DNA from 4 places in the Microbacterium sp. R86528 genome. Region 3 is predicted to be linked to each of the others. Evidence: predicted binding sites of a transcription regulator. Region 3 holds the regulator's gene; each other region holds the start of a gene.

Region 1 (5,292 bases), 520 kb from region 3:
TGACGAGCGTGCGCAGCGATCTTGCTCGTGCGATCGGCAACCTGGTGTCGAACGGCATCAAGTTCACGCCCGACGGCGGCCAGGTCACCATCGAATCGTTCGTCGCAGATGCCGCGACCGTGATCAAGGTCACCGACACCGGGTCGGGCATTCCCGCAGAAGCGCTGGCGCACGTGTTCGAGCGGTTCTATCGCGCACCCGACGCTGAGCGCAACAACACCCCCGGCACCGGCTTGGGTCTCGCGATCGCGGCAGAGCTCGTGCACCGCAATGGCGGCACGGTCTCGCTCGAATCACCCGAAGAGCGCGGCACGATCGCGACGGTGCGGTTTCCGATTCGAACGCCCACCACCACGATCGACGTGATCGGCGCCTAAGCCCACCACCCGAACACCAGGCTCACCGGTGCGAGCACGGCGAACGCGCCGAGTGCGGTGCCGACAATGGGCAGCGTCTTCGAGACGCCGGGGCGTGCTTTCACCAGGGCGATGATGCCGAGAATCAGCGCCACCAACCCGAGCAGCCCGACAACGGGCAGCACGACGATCAGCAGCCACAGCACCGCGTTCATTCCCGGAATCAGCGAGATCAACACCAGCAGCACAGCGGGCGAGAGCGCAACCGCGGCGACGATCACGGCGGCCAGCCCGAGCCCTGAGCGCCCTCGCGTAGCAGGCTGAGATGCAGCCGTCTGCTCGCTGAAAGCGGCGTCGTTCGCAGAAGGCGGTGTGGATCCAGGCGCAGAAGTGGTCATGCGGTGAGCGTAGCGGAGCGCGCCTTTCGGCGGCGCCCCCGCAGCGAACGCGGCACGTCTCCGTGTTGCGGTGCGACGTGCGCAAGAATCTTGCGCCAGTGCGTCGCGATCGCAAGCCCCGCACCCTCGGCTCGCACCGTGCGAGCGTCGAGCAGCCGTTGGCGAAACCAGCGCCCGTCGATGTCGGTGCTCACCTCCGGGTGATCCTCGCCATACACGAGCAGGGTCTCGGCGCGCACGCGGTCGAGCCGAGCCAGCCAGTCGCGCTGGTCGAATGCGAGCTGATCACCACGAACGCCGGCACCGCCCTGCCGCGCGGCGAGTGTCAGCATCCGCTCAACACGACTGCTCGCCGCGGTCCAACTGGGCTCGCTCTCTGAGATTCCCAACATCGACGGCGTGAACGGCTCATCGGCCGACACCTCGTCAGGAAAATGCTCGGGAGCGGGCGTATCAACCAGCACCGCCCGATCGACAAGCTCAGGATGCTGCGCCGCCAGCGCGAGCGCCACAAGACCGCCGGCACCCCATCCCACCACTCCGATCGAGCCGTAGTCGACGCCTTCGAGCATCGCTGCCTGCCGTTCGACGCCGTGCAGATAGCTCGAGATATCGTCGGCGTGACGGGCGAACGAGGCATCGGCATCGCGACGCCACGGGTCGCTCGCGCCATACCCCGGCCGCTCGGGCGCGATCACGCGCACTCCCCACTGCGTAGTGACGAGCGGATCGGGGTCGAACTCGCTCGCGCCGGGCGAGGGGTGACACAGCAGCACCAGTCGCCGAGCGACGGGGTCGCCGAGATCTGACATTCCCAGGCTGCGGCCGTCGCGCAGCGTGACCTGTCGCGCCGTCATCGGTCGCCAATATGCAGTGCGCCTTTGACCCGCTCCGCCGTCTGGGTGGCGAGCGCTTCAGCCGAATCGCGGATCACGTTCACCGCCGACGGGTCGCCTTTCAGCAGCGCCATGCCGGTATTCTTCGCGAACTCCGCGGTGATGTGGGGCGGCAGCGGCGGAACGTTCTTGCTGACGTAGGCGTCGATGAGCGTGACGCCGCGGTGCGCGAGAGCCGCTTCCATCGCGGTCGCGGCCTCATCGTCGCTCTTCACCCGAATGCCCTGAAACCCGACCAGTTCGGCCCAGCCGGCATAGTCGACCGACTCGACGTTCTGCGAGCCCTCCCACAGCGGGTTGGCGTCTTCAGTGCGCATCTCCCACGACACCTGCGCAAGGTCGTCGTTGTGCAACACGACGATGATCAGCTGCGGCGATTGCCACTGCTGCATGTACTTCTTGATCGTGATCAGTTCGTTCATGCCGAGCATCTGAAAGGCGCCGTCGCCGATCGTGCACACCACGGTGCGGTCAGAGTAGGCGAACTTCGCGGCGAGCGCGTAGGGCATCGCCGCCATCATCGTGGCGAGGCGGCCCGACAGATCTCCGCGCATGCCCTCGCGCAGCCGAATGTGGTGGCCATACCAATCGGCCGAGGTGCCCGCGTCGGCCGTGACAATCGCGCCGTGCGGCAGGCGCTCGTTGAGTTCGTAAAACACCCGGCGTGGGTTCACCCCGTCGGAGTAGTCCACCATCGCCTGCGCCTGCATCTCGCGCTCCCAGCCGACCATCTCTTCGGCGACCTTCTCTTGCCATGACAGGTCGGTCTTCTCGGTGAGCTGCGGAATCACGGCGCGCAGGGTCGAGGCGACATCACCCCAGAGGTTGAGTTCGGTGGGGTACCGCGTGCCCAGGTGCTCGGGACGCAGATCGACCTGCACCGCGCGCGCCTGGCCGGTCTCGGGCATGAACTCGCCGTAGGGGTAGTTCGTGCCGAGCATCACGAGCGTGTCGCATCGCTGCATCTGATGCAGGCTCGGCAGCGAACCCAGCAGCCCGAGTTGCTGCGTGTGATGGGCAACATCGGAGCTGATCACGTCTTTGCCGCGAAGCGCGGTGATGATGCCGGCACCCGCCAGTCGGGCGGCCTCGAGCACCTCTGCGGTGGCGCCCTGCGCGCCCGCGCCCACGAAGAACGTCACACGCTCACCCTCGTTGATGATCTTCGCCATGCGTGCGATCTCATCTGCGGGTGGTGTGATCTCGATAGATGCGGGCTTCGCGCTCGAGCGCGAGACCCAGTGCTCAGGTTGCGGAGCCTCGGCGTCAAGCGCCTGCACGTCGTGGGGCAGCACGATGACCGTGGGCTGGCGCCGCGCGATCGCGGTTCGAAACGCGGTGTCGACGACGACCTGCGCCTGTTGCGGAGTGGTCACCGTCTGCACGTAGGCGGCAACGTCGGCGAACACCCGCTCGAGGTTGTTCTCTTGCAGTGTGGCAGTGCCGGCCGAGGCGAGACCCTGCTGGCCGACGATGGCAACGACGGGCTGGTTGTCCATCTGCGCGTCATAAAGACCGTTCATCAGGTGGAATGCCCCGGGGCTCGAGGTGGCGATGCACACGCCCACCTCTCCGGTGAACTTGGCATGCGCGGTGGCCATGAGTGAGCAGAGCTCTTCGTGCGTGGGGCGGATGTACTCCAGCCCCTCGCCCGCTTTCTCGGCGCGCCCGAGGGCCCCGTCGAACTCTCCGATGCCGTCACCGGGGTAACCGAAGACCCGCGAGACACCCCATTCCTGCACTCGATCGATGATGAAGTCGCTGACTGTAGGCATGCCTCCAGTCAAGGCCGATGGCGAGCCGATTCCAAGCCACTTGACAGCGCTTGGGGGTGCGCTATCCTCCCCAACTCGGCTCTTTGAGCTCCTGTCCACAGCGACCACGCCACCAGGCCGAGTGTCGTAGGTATGTTCTAGTCTTTAGCTATGTCGATCGACAGTTCGAGCCCCACTCCCGAAGACGCCGAGCGCGCTGCGGATGGCATCGACGACGTGGTCGGCTTCGCCCAGCAGATCACGCAGATCGCGGCAGCTCAGCTCGAAGCTCTCGTCACAGTGCATCAGGTTTCATTGGCGGATGCTGCGCGGCACGGCCGCGAACTCACCGACGTCGTCGAGCGTGGCATTCGGCTTGAACTCGCTGCCGCATTGCGCGTCACCGAAACGGCAGCCAGCAACCTGTTGCATCTCGCCGATGCGGTCGTAGTGCGTTACCCGACGGTGCTCGACTCGATGCGCGCAGCGCGCATGACGCAGCAGCACGCCGAGATTCTGGTTGACGCCGTCGACAAGGCAGAGCCCGAGTTGCGCGATGACCTGCTGCCGCGGGCGATCACCCTCGCCGAGGCCGAGCCCGTGGGAACGTTTCGTCGCAAGGTGAACCGGCTGGTTGAGGTTGCGCGGTCGGTCACGTTGCCGCAGCGACACGAAGAAGCCCTTGAGCAACGGCGTGCGTACGTGTCGCCGGGCGATGACGGCATGGCCTGGCTGGCAATTCTGGCTCCTGCCGTTGAGGTTCACGCCGCATACGGGCGCGCAACCGCGATGGCCAAGGCGATGCTCGAGGCAGAGGGCGAACACCGCACCCTTGATCAGTTGCGGTCCGACGTGTTGTGCGACCTGCTCATTGACGGCGAGGTCACTGATGGCTCACCGGTCACGCGGGGCATTCGAGCGAACGTCACGGTGACTGTGCCCGCGCTCGCGTTGCTGGTCGACGACGAAGACGCTCGCGCAGCCGCCGGGCTCGCACCGGCCGAGGTCGAGGGCATCGGGCCTATCCCACTCGAGCGGGCGAAGCAGCTGTGCGGTGGAGACGGCGGGTGGATGCGGGTGCTCACCCACCCAGAGACCGGAATGGTTCTCTCGGTCGGGCGAGATCAATACCGACCACCCGCTTCGTTGAGGCGGTTGGTCAGGTGGCGAGCCGACAGATGCATGGCACCGGGGTGCGGACTCACCGCCGCCAGATGCGAAATCGACCATACGGTCGCATGGGAAGACGGCGGCGGCACCTCACTCGACAACCTGAGTCCGATCTGCCGAGGGCATCATCGCGTCAAGCATCATGGCGGCTGGACGGTCACCCAGATCGCCGACAGTGGCGGCGCGCTGCAGTGGACCTCGCCCACCGGGCGGGAGTATGACGTCTACCCCGAGCGCCGCGTGGTGGCGTTCCGCCCGAGCGACGAAGGCACCGCACCGTTCTAGCGGGCGCAGGGTCGTCGGTTGGTGAGTCGTCGGGGTGAGTCGTTCGGGCTGGCGCGGAGTCGCTTCCAGCTCGCGCTGAGCCGTTTCTGCTGAGCCGTTCGGGCTGGCGCAGCGTGCACGGGTGTTGCAGAGGGGTTCTGCTGTATCGATTCATTCGCGCGCTGCGGCGAATTTCGCGCCTCACCAGCGTAATTCTCGGCAGGGCACGAGCGTCATGGCGGAAAGCGCATCCCACCCGTAATTCCGGGTGCGTTTCACAATCGTTGCGAAACGTTTCTATTTTGTTTCCACTCGTGATGAGAACCATTTGCGCCGCTAGCTTGGACGAGCCAGCGTAGGCTCACCGCCGCTGGCACTGGGCGGGCGAGACGTCGGTTTGCTCCACTCCCCCTTCCCATCCCTCCCCCCAGGAGAACTGTGTTTCGCACGCGAA
Region 2 (5,292 bases), 1.2 Mb from region 3:
CGCTGCTCGAGAGGTTTGGTCTCGCTGAGAAGGCACTCAGCCATCCCTTCCTGCTCTCAGGAGGACAGAAGCGACGCCTCTCGGTCGGCACCGCGCTGGTCGCGGGAGCTCCGATTCTCGTGCTCGACGAACCGACGTTCGGGCAAGATCGTGCTCGCGCCGACGAGTTGCTGTCGCTGTTGCGCGAGCTCAATGATCACGGCACCACCATCGTTGTGGTCACCCACGACATGCAATTGGTCACCGAGTACGCCGACCGCACGATCGTGCTCGCCGATGGCCGTGTCATCGCCGCCGGACCCACAGCCCACATTTTCGACGACCAGGCGCTGATCGAGCGCGCGGGACTGCGCCTGCCGCCGCTTCGGCAGGCCCTCACAAATCTGCCCTCGCATCCTGATCTCACAGGAGTCGCACGTCTTCGAGACCTTCCCGGCGGGGCCACCTCATGACTGCCGCGACCCTCGTGACACCCGCGCAACAGGAGTTCGATCCGTACGCGGGGCGATCAGCGGCATCCCCCATTCGTTTTCTCTACGCTCTCAATCCGCTTGGCAAGCTGTTGGCCCCGCTGCCCGCGATGGTGTTGCTGGTTTTCGTTCGGGATGCTGCCACCCCCGCGGCCTTCATCGTGCTCAGCTACGCGATCATCCTCGTCGGAGCATCGATGACAAAACGTCTTGCCGCAGTACTCGTGGCCGTGCCGCTCGCCATCATCGTCATCGGTGTCGGGTTTTCGATCTGGACCGATGCCGCACAGGTTGACCACACGGCCCCCGCCCTGCAGATCGGCGGCTGGACACTGTATTGGGGTGCGCTGGCCATCGGCTTCACGACCGGGCTCCGCATCGCCGCGATCGTCTCGCTCACGCTGATCGTCGGGCTGTCGACCACCGGTCCAGATCTCGTGCGCTCCATGGTGCAGCAGCTGCGCGTGCCATATCGCATCGGCTACACGGCACTTGCCGCCTTCCGCTTCGTGCCGCGTTTCGGGTATGAGCTAGAGGTCATCAGGCAAGCCCACCGCGTGCGCGGTGCCCACGGTGGACGGGGGCCAGTTGCCGCCATCGCACGATGGAGCGGCTACATTGTGCCGCTGCTCGCGGGGGCGATCCGACACGCTGAGCGAGTGGCGCTTGCGATGGATGCGCGCGCCTTCGGCGCCTACCCTGATCGCACCGAGCGCTATCTGGTGCCGTGGCACACGCGCGACACGGTGTTTGTCGTGCTGTTCGTCGCAGCATCCGCCCTGATCTTCTGGTTCACCTATCCGTGGACTCTCGCGTAGCGGGCTGCTGGTGACGCGAAATGCCGCGCCCGCCCGACGGGCGAGACGCGGCATTTGAACGAGCGCCTAGCGCTTGCCTGCGATCTGACGACCGACGATCTCACGCATGATCTCGTTCGTGCCGCCGTAGATGCGGTGAACGCGTGCGTCGAGCAACGCCTGAGCGATCGGGTACTCGGTGATGTAGCCATAGCCGCCGTGCAGCTGCACGCAGGAGTCGAGGATCTCCCACTCCCGCTCGGTCGTCCAGAACTTGACCTTCGCGGCTTCTTCGGCCGTGAGCTTTCCGTCCTTATACGCCAGCAGTGCGCGGTCGAGATATGCCCACATCACCTCGACCGTGGTCGAGATATCAGCAAGCTTGAAGCGAGTGTTCTGGAAGTCGATGATGCGTTCGCCGAAAGCCTCACGGCTCTTCGTGTACTCAACCGTCCATGCGAAGCCAGCCTGCGAAGCAGCAGCGGCAGCGATACCGATCGACAGTCGTTCAAGCGGCAGGTTCATCATCAGCTGAATGAAACCCTGACCCTCCTTGCCGCTGATCAGGTTCTCGTCGGGCACGAAGACGTCAGCGAATGAGAGCTCCGCGGTGTCGTGACCGTGCGATCCCATCTTGTTGAGCTTCTTGCCGTGCTCGAAGCCCTCCATGCCGTTCTCGATGATGAGAAGACTGAAAGCATCGGGGCGGTTGCCCTCGCCGGTCTTGACGAACGTGACGACAATGTCGGCCGTCTTGCCCGAAGAGATGAAGGTCTTCGCGCCGTTGACGATGTAGCCACCGTCAACCTTCTTGGCGGTCGTACTCGCACCGCGCAGGTCGCTGCCTGCGCCAGGCTCCGTCATGGCAAGAGCGCCGAGAACCTCACCGGTCGCCATGCGGGGCAGCCACTTCTCTTTCTGCTCCTGCGTGCCCATGTGCACGATATAGGGAACCGCAAGGTCGTCCTGAATGCCGAACGCGCCCGCGAGGGAACCGGCGCCAGCACCGATGACTTCTTCGTTCACGATCGTGCGGAACCGGTAGTCCTGCAGCATTCCCGCGCCGCCGAACTCTTCGGGCACCGAGAGGCCAATGAGGCCTGACTCGCCCGCGGCGAGCATGGTTTCGCGGTCGATCTCGCCCGCCGCATCCCAACGCTCACGCGCTTCGGTCGTTGCGTATCGCTTGACGAACTCTTTGACGACGTCGCGGAATGCTTCGTGGTCCTCGTCGTAAATGTCGCGCTTCATGTGCGCCTCCCTCTCGTCTTTGAGGAGCTGAGCCCGACGCGTCGCGCCTCTGCAGCCCGTCACTGATCTTACTCCTGTGTGAGATTGCGTCTAGTGTGAGCTGACACTGAGTTTCAGATTGATCTCAGCATGACGGATGCTGATTGCACCGCTGGTGTCACTATTGCGGGTACGTCGGTGCGGCGTCTAGTCCGAAGAAGTCCTCCAGTGTGGAGTATCCGCCCGCGTGATATGCGGCAGCGAGCTCGTTGCCGACGTAGCGCAAGTGCCAAGGCTCGGGCGAATATCCGCTGATCTCGGTGAATCCTTCTTCGTAGCGCACTATCCAGCCGTAGCGCCACGACTCGGCCGCGACCCATTCACCCTGCGGCGTCGCTGCCAGCTCGTCGAGCGTGCCGCAGCCACCATCGCAGGCGACCACGTCGGCGGCGAGTCCCGTCTGGTGTTCGCTGTAACCGGGTCGGGCACTCACCATGTCAGCCCCCGCGACGCCCCGCGAATCCACCTGGGTGCCATAGGAACTCTGTTGCGTCGTGTAGGAGCGGTATGCGCTCTGAAGCGCGATCACGCCGGCACCATCCCCTGCCGCGGCGGCTGCCATCTCAGAAAGCGCTGCTGCCGGATCGTTGCGCAGCTTGCCGCCCGAGATGCTCTGCACGCCCTCCGAGCCTGCGAGCGAACTGGGGGCGTAGTCGATCGGGTCGAGCGGTCGCGCCTTGTTGATCACTACCCATTGGCGCTCGGGATCGTCAAGCGAGAAGCAGTCGGCTCGCCCCGCGACGATGGCTGACCGCACGGCTTCGCCACCACCGGCCGCGATGATGGCGGCTTCGTCTTCGCCAGCGTCGAGCTTCGCGACGACCCCGTCTAGAGCGCAGATGTCGTCCGCGAGGGCGACGGCCCCATCGGTGGCAGCGGGAATCTCCTTGGCCGCGGCCGGCATCGGCACGTCGACGCTCGAGTCCTCATTCAACACGGGGTCGTGCGCGATCGCCGGACCCGAGAGCGCCGCAGTGACAGCGACCGCCGAACCGACCAGCAGCGAGGCAGCCACGATCGCCGCGAAACCGACGCCAATACGCGCGGCGCGGCGATCGCGAGCATGGCGTGGCGCAGACGCTTCGGCATCTAGCAGCGCGGACGCGCGCCGTTCGCGCCGCGACTGAGGTTCGCGTGGCGGCTGTTGCGTGCTGGTCACACTTTCTATTGTCACCCGCATTCATCACGATCCCCTGAACAGGCAGGCGGGTATCGAATAGTTTCTATCTCACCCGAGCCGCATTGACTTAACTATCGCAGCTATGTTCGACTGTTGCTATGAGATGGCAAGGGCAGCAATTGGGAACAGCGGATGCTTCAGCCCTGCCGGGCCTTGAGAGTCTGAACTCGCTGGTTCAGTCGGTCAGCACTCCCGAGTTCGCCGAGATGACCTTTCACGAGGTGCTCTGCAAATCAGCACTGAACCACGTTCCGGGCTCGTCCGCGATGCCTTTCGACTGGACGGTGAATCCATATCGCGGCTGCAGTCACGCCTGTTCATACTGTTTCGCACGAGGAACCCACGAGTACCTTGAGCTCGATGCGGGTCGCGACTTCGATTCGCAGATCATCGTCAAAGTCAATGTCGCCGATGTGCTGAGGCGTGAGCTCAACCGCTCCACGTGGCAACAAGAGCCGGTAATGCTCGGCACCAACACCGATCCCTACCAACGCGCCGAAGGTAAATACCAGCTCATGCCTGAGATTGCGAGTGCGCTCACTGAAGCGGGAACACCGTTCTCAATCCTGACGAAAGGGACGTTGCTTAGGCGTGATCTTCCGCTGCTCAAAGATGCCGCCGATTCGGTGCGCGTGTCGATCGCGCTGTCGATCGCCGTCTTCGATGATCAGCTGCAGAAACTGATCGAACCGGGCACTCCGAGCACGGCCGCACGACTGGCGACTGTGCGTGCCGCGGCCGACGCGGGCTTTCGTGTCACGGTCTTTCTGATGCCGATCATTCCGCACCTGACAGACTCGATCGCCGTGATCGATCATGCACTCCATGAGATCCGCGCCGCAGGCGCGGTGCGAGTCGTCTATGGCGCTTTGCACTTGCGCCCCGGAGCCAAACAGTGGTTCATGCAGTGGCTCGAGAATGAGCATCCAGAACTTGTATCGTCATATCTGGGCCTTTACCCGGGCGTTTCAGCCAACGCACCCAAGGGCTATCGCTCGTGGCTGGCAAAGCGGGTGCGCCCACTCATGCGGGTTCACGGCCTCGACGGCTACGCCGAAGACGATCACCCTAGAGGCGCACCTGTCTCGGGCCTCGCAGCACGCTCACGCGTTGTCACGACCAGCCGCGGGCGGGCCGCAGCCGGGGCGACGCTCTTCTAACTGCCAGACGCGAAGAAGCCCGCCCCGACAGGGACGGGCTTCTTCGGCTCAGCAAGAGTTATGCGTCGACGTTCGAGAGCTGGCGGTTGGCGAGCTCCTCGATAAGAGCATCGCCGGGGCGCACCTCATCGAACGGAGCATCGATCTCTGCACGATCCAGCAGGTCACTCATTCGGTTGCGGCGCTGGCGCGGAATCAGGGTGACGACGGTACCTGAGCGACCGGCACGACCCGTGCGGCCCGAGCGGTGGAGGTAGGTCTTGTACTCGTCAGGAGCGTCGGCTTGCACGACCAGATCGATGTCATCGACGTGGATGCCTCGGGCAGCGACATCGGTGGCGACGAGCACGTGCACTCGTCCCGAAGTCATGCGCTCAAGGTTGCGGGTGCGCTTG
Region 3 (5,292 bases):
GCGGCCCGTTCTCCACCGCGGCAAGGAACGGCGCCCCATAGTCACACCAGGTCAAGGTGGGTTTCGGAAACGGCGGTTGCACGTCGAGCGTCCACTCTTGCGCGGCAAACGAGTGCACGAAATAGAAGCGCTCGTCTTCGATGCCCCGAAACAGCCGCGTCCCCTCATCAGGAGTGACAGTGTTCCACCCCATGTGTGGCAGCACGGGGGCGTCTAACTCGGTTACCGCACCGGGCCACTCCCCTAAGCCCTCGGAGTCGGCCCCTCGCTCGACGCCGTGTTCGAACAACACCTGCATTCCGACGCAGATCCCAAGTACAGGACGCCCTCCGGCGAGCCGACGACCGATCAGCTCGTCGCTGCGGGTCGCGCGAAGTGCGTTCGCTACGGCGCTGAACGCCCCGACCCCGGGCACAAGCAATCCGTCCGCTTCGAGCACGAGGGAACGGTCCGACGTCAGCCGTGCGTCTGCACCCGCAGCGTCCAGCGCTTTCACCGCGGAGTGAACGTTGCCCGACCCGTAGTCGAGCACTGCAACCACCGGCTTCGAAGTCACAGAGCGCCCTTCGTGCTGGGAATACCATCGACGAGCGGGTCCAGAGCCTTGGCCTGGCGAAAAGCGCGCGCGAAAGCCTTATATTCCGCTTCGGCGATGTGGTGTGGGTCACGCCCCGAGATAACCCGAACGTGTACGGTCAACGCCGCTTGGAACGAGATCGCTTCGAAGGTGTGGCGCACGAGTGAGCCGGTGAAGTGGCCGCCGATGAGGTGGTGCTCAAATCCGACGGGCTCGCCGGTGTGCACCAGGTAGGGGCGGCCGCTGACGTCGACAACCGCTTGCGCCAGCGCCTCGTCGAGCGGAACGAGTGCATCGCCGTAGCGAGAAATTCCGGACTTGTCTCCGAGTGCCTGGCGAATTGCTTGCCCGAGCACGATCGATATGTCTTCGACCGTGTGGTGTGCGTCGATGTCAGTGTCGCCTGATGCGCGCACGGTGAGATCGGTGAGCGAGTGCTTGGCGAACGCCGTCAGCATGTGGTCGAAGAAGGGCACGGTCGTATCGATGTGACTGCGGCCGTTCCCATCGAGGTTGAGTTCGAGCTCAACGGATGACTCGCTCGTGGAGCGCCGGATGGATGCCGTGCGTGGGGCGCGAGAAGTAGCTTCGGTCATGACGCTGATCCTATCGACGCCAACGCGTCCAAGAACGCGGTGGTCTCTTCTTCGGTGCCGGCCGAAACTCTCAGGTGGTGAGGGATCCCGACGTCGCGAATCAAAACGCCACGGTCGTAGAGCGACTGCCATAGGGCTGCGGGATCAGCGACATCGCCAAACAGAACGAAATTCGACCAGGATTCGTAGGGGCGATACCCGAGTGCTTCGATGGTCGCTGAGATTCGATCCCGCTGCGCAACGATCTCATCAACCATCTGCAGCATCGTCGGTGCGTGACGAAGCGCCGCACTCGCGGCTGCTTGAGTAAGAGCGCTCAAGTGATAAGGCAACCGAACCAGCCGCAACGCATCGACGACGGCAGGGTCAGCGGCGAGGTAGCCGACCCGAGCACCTGCAAAAGCAAACGCTTTGCTCATCGTGCGCGAAACGATGAGCCTCTCCCGACCGGGGAGCAGCGTAAGCGCAGAGCGCTCCCCTTGCGGCGCGAACTCGTGATACGCCTCATCGACCACGACGATGCCGGTTGACGCCTCGTACACCGCCTCGATCACATCGAGACTCACGGGTGTGCCCGTGGGATTGTTCGGCGAACAAAGAAAGACAACGTCAGGTTGCGCCTCGCGCACCTGAACGGCGGCGTCGGTCGCCGAAATCGAATAGTCCACCTCCCGCCTGCCCGCGAGCCAAGTCGCCCCGACGGCTTGACTGAGCAGCGGATACATCGAATACGTCGGCGCAAAACCGAAGGTCTTGCGCCCCGGACCAGCGAAGGCTTGGAGAACGTGCTGCAGCACCTCGTTGGAACCGTTCGCTGCCCAGATGTTCTCGGCTGTCAATCCGTGACCGAGATAGTCCGCGAAACCTTCTCTCAATGCGACAAAATCGCGATCGGGATAACGATTCACTTCGCGCAGTGCTAACGCGATCGAGTCCATGATGTCGTCCGCGACCTCTTGCGGCACGGGATGGGTGTTTTCGTTCACATTCAGCGCTATCGGCAACGGCGCCTGCGGTGCACCATAGGGCGTCAAGCCGCGTAAATCATCGCGGAGGGGCAGATCTTCCAGACGTACACTCACTCGGCCCATCGTAGGCCGTGTGGCTAGGAGCCGGATGAGTATTCAGCCGGTACCGCCAGTCGCTGACCGACAAGAACGTTGGCACTGTCGAGGGCATTCAACCGCACGATGGCATCAACCACGTCGCGCGGGTCTGCCGCCGGGGCCACCTCTTCGGCGATGGACCAGAGCGAGTCGCCGGTTCCGACGGTCACGCTCTCGTAAGAGATCGACGCCACGCCGGAATCTCGAGACGCCATTGCCGCACCGCCACTGATGACCGCGATACTCAAAGCGATCACGAGCGGCAATGCCGCCATGGCAGCGAACACTCGCCGTCCACGCACGGTCAACCGCAGCTTGGTGGGCTGGCTCGACGTTCGCGGCGCTGAGACTGACGCGGTCGGCGAAAAGGCTGTGATGGCGATAGTAGTCATGGCGGGTCTCCTCGACTCAGGAAGATTCGACTGGTGGAAGATTCGCAGGAGCGGATCGACCAAGTGGTCATGATGTGAATCTATATTCCGAACGTATCTTCGATCTAATTGGGTGTCAAGTGCCGTTTCTGATTTGCGACTCTCGAACGCGACACGCGCATGTGCTCGTGCGTTCGGGGGCTAAATCCGGATACGGTTTCGATAGGAGAACCCCACCACGACCCTCCGACATTCGAAGACCGATGCTGGTCACGGCTGCCGGAGAAACCAGACAGGAGCCGAAGATGAGCGATGCGAGTGGGCGCGAGAAGCCGCAAACCCGTCGGCGCAAGAGCCTCAGCGACAAGCAGATGGCGATCCTCGAAGTTATCCAGCGTGCGATCGCGCGCAACGGGTATCCGCCGAGCATGCGGGAAATCGGCGACGCCGTCGGCCTGAAATCGCTCTCTAGCGTCACCCACCAGCTCAACCAGCTGGAGTTGAGCGGATACCTGCGTCGCGATGCCGGAAAGACCCGCGCGATGGAAGTGCTCATCGACCTGCCCGGCACCGCCACCGAGAATCCCGCCGACAGCGCACCTACTGTCGGTGACGCCGCGATGGTTCCGCTGGTCGGGCGCATCGCGGCAGGCGTGCCGATCACCGCCGAACAGCACGTCGAAGAGATCTTCCCTCTTCCTCGTCAGCTCGTCGGCAAGGGCGAGCTGTTCATGCTCAAGGTTTCAGGCGACTCGATGATCGATGCCGCCATCTGCGACGGCGACTGGGTAGTCGTGCGCTCGCAGAACGTTGCAGACAATGGCGACATCGTTGCCGCCATGCTGGACGATGAGGCAACCGTCAAAACCTTTCGTCAGCGAGACGGCCACACGTGGCTGCTGCCACGCAACTCCGCGTTCGAACCGATTTTGGGCGACGATGCCGTCGTTCTCGGCAAAGTGGTTGCGGTGTTACGCGCTGTCTAACCCCCTCCACTAGTCTGGCGTCACCAAGATTCTTAGGGGGCACGCCATGGCATCAGAGGTCGAGAAGCTACGCGCTGAGTTAGAGGAGTTGCGTCAAGAGAACGCAGCTCTCAAGACAGCATCATCAGAACCCGTTGCCACGGGGCCGGCGAAGCCTGCCAGGTCGCGAGCGGGATGGTGGCGCGCTGCGCTGTCGGCCTTTTGCATCATCCTCGCCGGCTTCATGGTGCCGGTGTCGGTCGTGGCCAGCTGGGCGCGCGTGGAACTCGTCAGCGAAGATGCTTTCGTTGCCACCTTTGCACCACTCGCCGATGACCCAGGCGTGCAGGCTCTGATCATCGATGAAGCGGTCACCGCCATCGATGCCTCGATCGACGTCGAGACCTACACCGATAGCTTGTTCGACGGGATCGCGACCCTCGACCTTCCGCCTGCCGCGCTCACCGCGCTTGATCTGCTTCGTGCCCCGGCAGCATCCGGCGTCGAGAGCCTGATAGAGACCGGGGTGACGAGAGCCGTCGAATCAGACGCGTTCGCGAACGTATGGCGTACGGCTCTGGTAGCGAGCCACCGTGCATTGATAGCGACCGCCACGGCAGACGATACTGATGGCGTCGTCACGATCGCCAACGATGGCACCCTCGCCATTCAGCTCGGTCCCATCGTCGAAGAGCTCAAGTCGCAGATGATCGACCAGGGAATCGGTGTCGCAAGTTTGATTCCCGCGATTTCGACCTCAATCGATATCGTGCAAAGCGATGCACTGGTGTTGGTAGGCACCATATATGCGATCGCTGTCGCAGTGGGCTGGTGGCTGCCGGTGATCTGCCTCGCGCTCTTCGCGATCGGCATTGCGCTTGCCCGCCATCGCTCGGTCGCAGTGCTGGGCACGGGCATCGCGATTGCGATCGGCTCTGGCCTTCTCGCCGCCGGGTTCGCCGGCGCAAATGCCGTGCTGGACCTCAACGCCTCTGCCGTGGGCATTCCGAGCACCACGCTGAGCACAATCTTCTACGCCGTGGTCGGGGCGATGCAAGACACGGCTGTCGTTCTTACCTTCCTCGGAGTCATCATCGCTTTGTCAGGCTGGATGGCGGGACGATCGCGTCACGCCGCACGAGCCCGCGCTTTCAGCGCGACCCTCTCGACTTCGGCACGCGGTTCGCTGCAGCGCAGCGGTATGAATACCGGCCGATTCGGCGAGTGGATGTACCAGCAGCGGCTGCTGGTGCGCGCCATCATCCTCGTACTCGCTGTGTTGCTTGTGTTCGCGTTGCGACCGCTGTCGATCGGCGACATCGTGTTGGTAGTGGTGCTCGCACTTGCAGCCTGGCTCGCCGCGACACTGGTGCAGCGAACCCCCGATGACGCGGTGGCGTCGTTGCCGACTGGCCTCGACGATCCTGCCGGAGAGGGCGACACTCTGGTCCTCGACGACACCGTGCCAGACGCTGCGAGCGCAGAGCTGGCCACCGTCACGCCGAGCGACGCTCAGACTCAGAAGCTGTCGTAGCAAGCCGAAGGAGGCGGATGCCGCAGCCTAGACGCTGCAGCATCCGCCTCTTTTCTGGTCACTCAGCCGTCGGTGGTCACGCCGGCATCGCGAAGCACTGCGAGCACGGTGTCGTGATTGTTGAACGCGTAGAGGTGAATCCC
Region 4 (5,292 bases), 980 kb from region 3:
CCTCGCGTGCAGATCTACAGGGCGGTCTTGCGTCGCGTCGCGGCGATCGTCATCGCAGCGCCAAGAAGAAGCAATGCGCCGGCAGCGAGCAGGCTGGGTTTCGGATCGAGGCCAGACTCGGCAAGCAAAGCTGCCGACGTGGAGGCCGCACTTGTAACCGCAGTCGACTCAGCCGCAGTTGACTCGGTGGCAGTCTCGTCGGTTGTACCGTTGCCTTCCGATGTGGTGCCCTCGTCTGAGCCATCGTCAGTAGGAGTCGGCGTTGCAGCGGCCGAGATCGCGACCGAGTATTCCGCGATGGCGTCTGGGGTGGCCCCGTTGCTGGCGGTGATCGTGAACACGAAGGTTCCCGGGGTTGTGGGGGTTCCCGAGATGACGCCGGTGGTCGAGTCCAGAGTGGTGCCGGTCGGAAGGGTTCCGCTGGAGCTGTAGGTCGGTGCCGGGGTGCCCGTGGCAGTGACCGTGTGCGAGTACGGTGTGCCCGTTTCGCCCGCGGCGGGTGCGCTAGAGGTGATCGCGGGGCTGGCGGTCTCGACGGGGGTGGTGGTGTCGCAGCTTTCGTCAACGCTGATCACGTTGGTGTCGAGCGTCACGGCGCCGTTGAGCGCGAGCAGGCGTCCGTCGATGGTGGCGCCGGTGTTGGCGGTGATCGAGGTGTAGGCGAGCACGGTGCCGACGAATGTGGCGTTCGTGCCGATTGTTGCCGAGCTGCCTACCTGCCAGAACACGTTGCAGACGCTTGCTCCGCCGGTGACGGTGATCTGTGAATTGGATGCTGCGAGCAGGGTGGATGCCGCTTGAAAGATCCAGACCGATTCGGCGGTGCCTTCGAGAACGAGGGTTCCGTTCAGCGAGATTTCGCCGCCGGAGTAGGCGCCCGGGGTGAGTGAGCGACCGTTGAGTTCGTCGAGGCCGAGCGGTGTGGGGGTCTGGCTTGCTGCGTCGTTGTAGGCGACGACGGCGTCTGCTCGTGCTTGTGTTGCCACAGCGGTAGTTGCTTCGGTGACGCCGTTGATGATTCCTGGCGGGAAGCCGGTGATCGACGTGCCGGGGCTCACGCCGAGGTTGCCGTTGACGACGGTGGGGCCAGTGTTGGTGACAGCGGAGGCGCCAAGAACGCCGAATGGCGAGGCGGTGCCGAGGTCGAGCTCGGTGGCTGCGTATGCGGCAGTGCTCGGGACGAAAGCCACGGCGAGGACTGCGGTGATAATGGCGGCGGAGAAACGGACTTTTGAGGATGCCTTGAACAAGGTCGATCCCTTCCTAATAGGAGGGGCATCCAAGGTCAACGTTTTTCAACAGCGTATGCGCCTAGGCCATGTCTATCAGTGATTGTTCGTGATCGGGCTTTTTGTAACCTGATCGACGCACAACGTTCCCGCCGCAGCGCCTCTGCCAGGCTGGTTGCCGCTCAAAAAGGCGCGGGATCGAATTCGGCATCGGTGGCGAAGTGCACGCCGCTTGAGGAATGGTCGGGATAGACGCGACCCGCGGGGCTGATCCATTCCATGACTCCGCCCGGCTTCTGCGTGACGCTCCACGGGGTGTGGTGTTTCAGGGTGTGGTGACGCCGACACAGATGGGCGAGGTTCGAGACCGCGGTTTTTCCGCCATGCGCCCAGTCGATGGTGTGGTCGACATCGCTTCGCGCGGTGGATTGTCGACATCCGGGGAATCGACAGTGTTGGTCGCGGACCGCGAGCAGTCTTCGCATCTTCTTCGTGGGTTGGTATCGGTCGACGGCGAGAACCGCGGCCGATATCGGATGGGTGAGTATGCGGTCCCACCCGGGAGCATGTCTCGCGAGTTCTCTTGCCGTGTCTGGGTCGATTGGCCCGTTACCGGCGAGAGCGATCGAGTCGAATGGGTCATCGACGGGTGAGTCCAACAGCGTGAGCACCGGAACGGTGACCTGAACCGTCGCGCGGATGCTCCCCAGCCCGGTGTCACGGGTGCCGATGTGGGCGACAGGGTCAGAAGCGAGGAGCAGGTCGGCCAGAAGGTCGGCGCGGATCGCGTCGAGGGTGCGACGCGCGTTGAGGAGTTCGTCGACGTGGGCGGTTGGGCGTTGCGCATCGTCAGTAGTTGCGCGTTTCGACTCATCGGCAGAGCCCCCTCGCTTCGCAGCACGCGCATCTTCGGCAGAGCCCTCTCGCTTCGCAGCACGCGCATCTTCGGCAGAGCTCTCTCGCGTGGCGGCACGCGCAGCTTCGCGTGCATCGCGAATCGCCTGTGCGTCGGCGTCAGCGACCTCGCGGGCCATCTGGGTGAGCCGATCATGGATGCCGTGGATGATGACGGCAGGCCCGGTGACCTGCAACTCGGCCATGCCGTCGTCAAGATCACGCACCTGCACGGCCCGAGAAGTCGCGGCCGCAACATGTCGTTCGCGGATCGTCTCGTTGAGAAACCACTGCGCACGCCGCTTTGCGACCGGTCGCAGTCGGGTGACGGTCTCGGCTTCGGCGTAGGGCAGAATGCTCGACTCGTACTCCGCGATCAGCTCGGGTTCGGTGATGCGGTCGCCTGCTTCAACGATCGCCTTCGCGTGGGCCAGCGAGATGCGCCCCGCGGCGAGCGCGGTGGTCGTCTCGGGAAACACGTCGACCATGCGCGCTGATTCACCGAGTTGCCGTTGCACGGTGCGGTCAGATACGCGTAATGCGGCAGCCAGTTCTGCCGCCACACTGCGGTGCGCAAAGTCTGCGTCAGATTGGGAGGCTTCAGCATCCGCCCACTCCTTTGCAATCGCCGCCGCCTCTGCGAGCGCACGAGCCTCACGTGCCTGCAACGACGCGATCTGGCGTCGAATGTCGACCACGTCGCCCACGACCGAAGCAATGCGCTCGGCCGCTATTTCGGCGGGAGCAGTAGCGGTGCGGGACATGCTTCAATGATGACAGGGGCCTCGGACATTCGTTCGAATGTCGGCATGGCGAGTGTGAAGAAGGGTGGATGCTGCGCCCCGGCGCGCAGCGCTGACGCGTGCCGAGTGGTCAACCATCGGCAGGCAATCACCGCCCGTGATGAAGCGGCCTGCCTACACTTCGGCCGCACCGGCGGCGACCTCACCGAGGCGGCAACCGCCGCCGGCTGCTGTCACGCCTCAGCTGTACCGCTGCACGGCAGCCCGAATAGCATCGGCGTGCTCGTAAATCTGGTCGAGCGACGTGAGCGGGTGCCGGCTTTCGTTCTTCGCTTCATCGAGAAGGCCAAGGTATTTCAGCTTGCCGTTGAAGTGCAGTCGTGCGATTGGTTTGCGGTTGTTGTCGTCGAGGAGGACTGCGAAGTAGCTCTTTGCGTCGCGTTGCGTGATTCGCTGGGGTTTGACCCCTCCGCACGCGATGGCCTTCACTATCTGATAACCCTCGAGTTCTTCGAGCGTGGTTTCAATCTCTGTGTCTCGATCAAGGTCTTCGGTGACGACGGGCTCACTCGTGACTGCTTCACCATTTACCTGAGCGCTCGCTGCTCCCAGTGCGCTCTTGAGTCTGTCGTTCACACTCTCGGTAAGGAACTGCTTCGACGCTTTCGCTACGAGCGCGGTGAATTGTGCTCGAACTTTCTGTGTGAAAGCGCCTTCGTACACACGCCCAGTGAAAAACTTGATCCACTCATCCGATGGCTCTTTGAATTGAGCAGCAATCTCACGCTTGAGCGCCCCCAGATACTTGAGCTCCTCGGCGGCGCTAATGAGCGTCAGTGGCGTCGCCCGGCGCGCACAGAAGCGTGGGCGTCGAGGAAGGTTCGACCGCCGCGAGCAGAACGAGATCCGGCATCACCTTGTGGTGCGCGCCGTCAGTGTGCAGCGGCTGCTGGCCAGCACCGACCACGGCACTCAGAGATTGCGGATGCGCCTCGTCGGCATCGACGACCGGCAGGGTGCTCAGCACTGACTCCCCTCGCCGGATTGGAACCGGCCTCCAGCCGAGCGCGCTGGCATCCTGGAGAAGCGTCCGAATATCTGCTCGCAGCGTCGCCCAGTCGTTCTGGATTGCTTCGACGGCACTTTCTTCCAGGGAGATCATCGCCCCGAGTCTCCCACACGCTTCCTGCGACGGCGGACGGCGCGGATGGTCGAACGGCTGGCCCGTCCGGCGCGGGTACGCGGCGCCCGTTGAGAGATCCGTTTGCGGGCGTCGCACGATTCAGGTACGTAGGCGGGCAGGGCCGTGCGTTGGTCCATATCACCGTCGATGCGGTGGTTCTAGTCGAATCCATCCGCGATCGTCGGGTGACGGCACACGGATGCGGGAAAGCTGGACGACGAAGGAGGAACCGTGGCCACGATACGGAACCGGGTCGTCGAGCGCCAAGCAGAACCTGACGCGTCGGACTCGGCCTTGAGGTTGTGCATCGACGCGTGGTCGAGCACGGGGCTAGCGGTCGAAGATTCGTACCGTGACAGCGAAATCATCGAGGCTGGCCTCGCGCGCGAGGTCCCGCTCCAGGCCACGAGGGTTCCGCAAGATCCCCTTGTGATCAAAGACCAGACAGATCAGGTGCCGCACCCCGTCGAGGGCTGAGTAGCGATCACGATCGACGATGAGCTCTTCGCCAAGCTTTCGGTCCGGGAGGCTAGTGCGCGTGAACTTGAGTTCGATGGCGAGCTCGAACTCCGGAAGCAAAAAGTCAACGCGTGAAGATCCACCGGCGTACTGCGGGCTGACGACCTCCGGTCGCACATCTTCGAAGAAGATGCGGAGAAGGGACCGGAAAAGATCCTGGCTGTCGTACTCATCGTTCACCTCAATCGTGGCTCTCGAATCGTGTCGATGGGCGAGTTCGCGCTCAACCAAAAGCATCCGGTCGCCCAAGCTCTGAACGACTTCCACGGCGTCCATCTGGGCGTCAGCGAACGTGAGCCGCCCGACGGAATTCGCTGTGAGCAGATCGCCTCGAACGAACGCGGCAAGTGCGACAGCCAAAAGGCTCGCTTTCTCGCCCGTGGAGTTCTCGCACGCTTTGAAGTTCTTGTCGCCGAATGCGTTGACCTCATCTTTTCCACTCATGAAGAACGGCATATACCAGCCGTTCAGCGAGAACAGGCTCCGCATCTTGGGATGGCGCGCGAAGTCGCTTCCGTAGCGCCCTTCGATCATGGCATCAAGATCGTAGAGGCGGTCGTCACTAAACACCGCTGGCGCATCGCTACCGAACAGGTATCGGTACCGAGCCAAAATGGCCGGAAATCCGTAAGAAGCATTGTTCATGTTCCAGTGGACCCAGCGAGCGTCACGGATGAGGTTGGCGTGGTCGAAGAATCGCTTCAGCATTTCCTTCTCGCGAGCG

What was found. The regulator LexA, encoded in region 3, represses DNA repair genes until DNA is damaged. The targets are predictions, from matches to a motif close to TCGAACANNTGTTCGA.
Region 1: a site for LexA is predicted at 3,550-3,565, ahead of SJY18_RS06820 (DUF222 domain-containing protein). Genes of this name have one in related genera too.
Region 2: a site for LexA is predicted at 3,812-3,827, ahead of SJY18_RS09690 (Rv2578c family radical SAM protein). Genes of this name have one in related genera too.
Region 4: a site for LexA is predicted at 2,909-2,924, ahead of SJY18_RS13555 (DUF222 domain-containing protein). Genes of this name have one in related genera too.

Annotation. Positions count from the first base shown of each region.
Region 1 is NZ_CP138996.1:1,443,711-1,449,002, forward strand. Features, by position in the region: gene SJY18_RS06800 (ATP-binding protein) at 1-377, shown strand, start outside; gene SJY18_RS06805 (hypothetical protein) at 374-754, opposite strand; gene SJY18_RS06810 (alpha/beta fold hydrolase) at 751-1,611, opposite strand; gene SJY18_RS06815 (thiamine pyrophosphate-requiring protein) at 1,608-3,425, opposite strand; gene SJY18_RS06820 (DUF222 domain-containing protein) at 3,576-4,859, shown strand.
Region 2 is NZ_CP138996.1:2,089,658-2,094,949, reverse strand. Features, by position in the region: gene SJY18_RS09710 (ABC transporter ATP-binding protein) at 1-452, shown strand, start outside; gene SJY18_RS09705 (energy-coupling factor transporter transmembrane component T) at 449-1,288, shown strand; gene SJY18_RS09700 (acyl-CoA dehydrogenase family protein) at 1,355-2,518, opposite strand; gene SJY18_RS09695 (M15 family metallopeptidase) at 2,679-3,716, opposite strand; gene SJY18_RS09690 (Rv2578c family radical SAM protein) at 3,836-4,897, shown strand; gene SJY18_RS09685 (DEAD/DEAH box helicase) at 4,956-5,292, opposite strand, start outside.
Region 3 is NZ_CP138996.1:921,300-926,591, forward strand. Features, by position in the region: gene hisH (imidazole glycerol phosphate synthase subunit HisH) at 1-556, opposite strand, end outside; gene hisB (imidazoleglycerol-phosphate dehydratase HisB) at 553-1,173, opposite strand; gene SJY18_RS04540 (histidinol-phosphate transaminase) at 1,170-2,264, opposite strand; gene SJY18_RS04545 (LysM peptidoglycan-binding domain-containing protein) at 2,279-2,671, opposite strand; gene lexA (transcriptional repressor LexA) at 2,956-3,636, shown strand; gene SJY18_RS04555 (hypothetical protein) at 3,683-5,149, shown strand; gene SJY18_RS04560 (methylenetetrahydrofolate reductase) at 5,212-5,292, opposite strand, start outside.
Region 4 is NZ_CP138996.1:2,924,224-2,929,515, reverse strand. Features, by position in the region: gene SJY18_RS13560 (ice-binding family protein) at 15-1,250, opposite strand; gene SJY18_RS13555 (DUF222 domain-containing protein) at 1,412-2,887, opposite strand; partial or broken gene SJY18_RS13550 (restriction endonuclease) at 3,107-3,700, opposite strand; gene SJY18_RS13545 (hypothetical protein) at 3,690-4,028, opposite strand; gene SJY18_RS13540 (hypothetical protein) at 4,380-5,292, opposite strand, start outside.